2 regions of the Rhizobium sp. 268 genome follow, and region 1 is predicted to be linked to the other one. Evidence: predicted binding sites of a transcription regulator. Region 1 holds the regulator's gene; the other holds the start of a gene.
What was found. Region 1 encodes LexA, which represses DNA repair genes until DNA is damaged. Its sites were predicted from a motif close to TGTTCNNNNTGTGTTCNG; they were not measured.
Positions count from the first base shown of each region.

Region 2: the regulator LexA is predicted to act here: its motif matches at 1,247-1,264, upstream of OS035_RS02230 (glycosyl transferase).

Region 1 covers NZ_JAPPSO010000009.1:227,089-229,488, reverse strand. The annotation lists gene OS035_RS19355 (VOC family protein) at 1-660, opposite strand, end outside; gene lexA (transcriptional repressor LexA) at 857-1,576, shown strand; gene OS035_RS19345 (ComEC/Rec2 family competence protein) at 1,557-2,400, opposite strand, start outside.
Region 2 covers NZ_JAPPSO010000001.1:421,109-423,508, forward strand. The annotation lists gene OS035_RS02225 (hypothetical protein) at 1-286, opposite strand, end outside; gene OS035_RS02230 (glycosyl transferase) at 675-1,193, opposite strand; gene OS035_RS02235 (PA0069 family radical SAM protein) at 1,332-2,400, shown strand, end outside.

The DNA.
Region 1 (2,400 bases):
CGGCGCCGCGATATTGACGCCGAAACCGGTTTTCTCGACCGCCGACTGCGCCATGGCAAGGCTGACGAAACCGGCGTAGGCGGCGGCATCAGGCGCGCACAGCGCGATCTCGGCGATGCCGGTCACGCCATTGGCATGTGTCTCCAGCGCGCCGCGGTCGGCGGGCAATGGATTGATGCGCTGGCAGGTAAAGAGAAAGAAGTCCGGCGCACGCAGATCCGCTGCAAAGGCCAGTTTGAAGCTGCCGACGCTTTCGGAACCGTCCGGCATCTTCATTGGCCGGCTGAACTCCAGCATCTCGCCGGCGCTCGATCCGCCGGCAGCGAAGTGCCGATGATCGTGGCCGGCATCCTCGGTGCCGAAAACCACCGCCGAAAGCCCCTCATCGCCGCAACGGAAGCGGAAGGCCCGGTTGCGGGCGGTGAAGACATTCCCTTGCCGCGCCGAGGCCTCGCTCTCCTCGACGCTGGCGATACCGAGCGGCTCCAGATAGGTCTTGTCGGCGAAGAAGACACAGGCATTCTCCGTTCCGAAGGGATGGCGGGCATCGGCGGCAACCGTGAAGCCGAGCTTGCCGAGCCGCTCGCGGGCCAGATCGATATTGACGACGGGCAGCACGACATGATCCAGCGGGTGCGGTTTGGCGGAACGCTCGTTCATCATATCCCTCCCTCAAACGATAAGAGATGTGCGACAGCACCACCCCCAATGCAAGACATGTGTGCCAATCCGGCGAATGAAAATAAAAATCTCAAAGAGTTGGCGGCAAGTTTTACGGAAATTTAGCTACTTGCAGAACACATATGGAACATATAGTGTCTGTTCTGGATTTGTTTCAATCAGGGGTCACACGCCGATGCTCACGCGCAAACAACAGGAGCTTCTCCTTTTCATTCATGAGCGCATGAAGGAATCCGGCGTTCCGCCATCTTTCGACGAGATGAAGGATGCCCTGGATCTGGCCTCCAAATCCGGCATTCATCGCCTGATTACAGCGCTCGAAGAACGCGGTTTCATTCGCCGCCTACCGAACCGCGCCAGGGCGCTCGAGGTCATCAAGCTTCCCGAAGCCTATAGTCCCAGCATCCAGCCCCGGCGCGGCTTTTCGCCGAGCGTCATCGAGGGCAGCCTCGGCAAGCCCCAGCCGGTCGCCGCCCCCGCGCCTGTAAAACCCGTCGCCGACAACGGCAACTCGGTCTCGGTGCCGGTCATGGGCCGAATCGCTGCCGGTGTTCCGATCTCGGCAATCCAGAACAATACCCACGACATCGTCGTTCCCGCCGACATGCTCGGCTCCGGTGAACATTATGCGCTGGAGGTGAAGGGCGATTCGATGATCGACGCCGGCATCTTCGACGGCGACACGGTGATCATCCGCAACGGCAGCACCGCAAGCCCCGGCGACATCGTCGTTGCCCTCGTCGATGACGAGGAAGCGACGCTGAAGCGCTTCCGCCGCAAGGGCGCCTCGATCGCGCTTGAGGCGGCCAACCCGGCTTACGAGACCCGGATCTTTGGGCCCGACCGCGTCAAGGTGCAGGGCAAGCTCGTCGGCCTCATTCGCCGCTATCACTGACACTGGACAGGCCGGATTCGGTAAAACTGTTGCTGCGCCAGTCATAGGCGCGCTGGCGCATCCATGGCCGCGACAGCGTTTCGAATGCGGTTGCGACCTCCAGGCCGGTATCTGCGAAGCGCAGCTCGAGGGAACCGGTCTTGCGCAGCGTCTCACCGGTGAAGAGCGTCGCGCCTGAGCGGCAGCTGTTGAAACGCAGGCGGACCGGCGTCACGACGATATCGGCTGCATCGCAGGCCGGGCCGAGATAAGCGGCATTGTCGATGATGCTTACCACACGGCCATTGCCAAGCCTTGATATGCACCAGGCCTTTTTGACGCAGGAGAAGCGGTTTGTTTCACCGCCCGCGGCGGCCCCCCGCATCGCTGTCCTTGCTTCATTCTGTTGCTCGCGGGAAAGCCTGACGCGTCGGTCTTCCCCCTCCGGCGGGATAGCGGGGCCACCCAGCATCTTCGGCGGGTGATGCGTCGGCAGGACCAGCGCTCTTTGCCACTGGTCGAAGATGAAATCCGGCGGGTTTTCACGATTGGAAGCCATTGCCGCGGTCTCGACGAGCGCGACCAGACCGCCATCCTCCGAAATCACCAGATCCGGCGGCCGGGAAACCGGCAGAATCAACAGAATGAAGGTCGAAACGGCGAGGATTGCTGAGCCGGCATGGCGCAGCCGGGTGCGGAGCAGCGTCAGCAGCAGGAAGCCTGCCACGGCGATGGCGAAATACCAGGCGGGCAAGCGGCCGACGCCGATATCGCCGCCCCAGCCGGACACTGTCTTGGCGACCGCGATCACCAGATCAAGGCCGAAGCCGACCACCTTCCAGAGC
Region 2 (2,400 bases), on a different contig from region 1:
TCGTTTCCCAGCTGTCACCCGACAGCAGGATGCAGCTTATGCCGTGAACATCCGTGACGACGAGCGTCCAGGTGCCGCTTTCGGCGGCATAGACCTCAAGAACGGCGTTCTCGTTGACCAGTCCGACCGCTGTCAGCTTTTCGGCGAAATTCTTGTCCAGGAAATTGACGACCTCGGATCGGCCTGCGCAACTGAGCATCGTCTGCGATGCTGCCGAATGCGGATGCGCGATCACCAATGTCGGCAATATGACGGCCAGCAGGCCGTAGAGCATATTGCGTACCATGACGCACCTCCTTCCGCCGGGAACCCGGCAGAAGAGGAGATTGTCGCCGACCTGTTCTGCCGTCCACCGGCATCCATGGCCATCCGTTGCGAAGCGAGGCGCTTCGGCGGCGCCATGGAAGAATTATAGCGCAAAATCCGATTGGGCGCCATCTTTTGCGCGATGGTGGGTTGCAATCGCCGACGTTATTGCGGGACCAGCCCCTCATCCGGCTGCGGCCACCTTCTCCCCGCTTGCGGGGCGAAGGGGATATGCCGCAACCTCTCCGTTCCCCGCTAACGTCTCGCAGGGCACGTCCCCTCTCCCCGTTCTTCACGGGGAGAGGACGTTTTCGGCGCCAACCAGATATGCGCGGTCAAGCCCAGCTCAAGATTGAGAGCGAAATCGTCTACCGAGCGGCGCGCGCCACCCAGGAAGGAATCAATTCACTGGCGAGCTTGCGCGGCTTCTGGCCCTTGGCGAATTCGGCAAGGGCCATGCCGCTTTGGGCGGCGGCGAGCGCCTGGTTCTTCGGCATCAGCAGACCGAGTTCCAACGGCGGCGCGGCGCGACCGATGCGCTTCAGAAACGGGCGCCGGTAGCCGCGCGAGGCGGTGAAGCGCGCCGGCAGCTTGTTCAGCGCCATATATTCGGCGATCTCGTCGATCCAGCCGGCCTGAGGCCGCGCGCCGGGCTCGACGAAGAGCAGCCATTCGCCGCGGGCGGAGCGGACGATGTCCTTGATATCCCAGTGCAAATAAAACCGGCAGCCAGCGGCGTCGGCGACCCGCGAGCTGCCGTCGCGCGAGCCGTGATCGAGCACGACCACATCGCTGACCAGCCCCTCTACCGCGCCTGCCACCAATACCGATAAAGTCTGGGCCAGCTCAGTTTCCTGATCCTGACATTCGAGAACAACCGTCAACATCGCCCATTCATAATGCGCCGTACAAATTATTGCCAGCGGCGTTTTCCGCATTTTGTTCTTGCATTGTTCTTGTTTTGCGGATAGGAATTTAATCATCAAAACGGGCGGAAGCGATGGCTTTTGCCGCGGGAGAATCCGATGAGAGAGCAGTCCTTGGCAGGGCAGGCCGCATTCGCGCCTGCCAATACGGCAGATATTGCCGATGCGATGATCGTGTCCTCCGGGCTGCGGATCGAGGTCGATCGGCGCCGTGGGCGCGGGGCGGGATTGAACCCGACAGGCAGGTTCGAGGCGCTGCAGCGCGAGACCTTCGACGATGGCTGGCAGACGCTGGAAGAGCTGCCGCCGTTCAAGACGGACGTGCAGATCGAGAAGCCGCGCACGGCCATTACCCGCAACGAATCGCCTGACATTGGCTTCGACCGCTCGATCAATCCCTATCGCGGCTGCGAGCATGGCTGCATCTATTGTTTCGCCCGGCCGACGCACGCCTATATGGGGCTTTCGGCGGGGCTTGATTTCGAGACGAAGCTCTTCGCCAAGCCGGATGCGGCAAAACTGCTGGAACGGGAACTTGCCAAGCCGGGCTACAAGGTGCGGGCGATCGCAATCGGCACCAATACCGACCCCTATCAGCCGATCGAAAAGGAATGGCGCATCATGCGCGGTATTCTCGAGGTCTTGAACAAGGCGAACCACCCGGTATCGATCGTGACCAAGTCAGCGATGATCCTGCGGGATCTCGACATTCTGCGGGAGATGGCGGCGAAGAACCTGGTGCGCGTCGGCATCTCGGTCACCACGCTCGACCGCAAGCTTGCCCGGACGATGGAGCCGCGCGCCGCCACGCCGCCGCGCCGGCTGGAGACCATTCACGCGCTGTCGGAAGCCGGCATCCAGACGGCTGTGATGGCTGCACCGCTGATCCCGGCGCTGAACGATCACGAGCTGGAGCGCATCCTCGAATCGGCCAAGGCTGCCGGCGCTGCCGAGGCGAGTTATGTCATCCTGAGACTGCCGCTCGAGGTCAGCCCGCTCTTCCGCGACTGGCTGCTGCAGCATTATCCCGATCGCTACCGGCATGTGATGTCGCTGGTGCGCTCGATGCGCGGCGGCAAGGATTACGATGCCGAATTCGGCAAGCGCATGAAGGGCGCCGGTCCCTATGCCTGGCAGATCGCCCGGCGCTTTGAAATGGCCGCCAGGC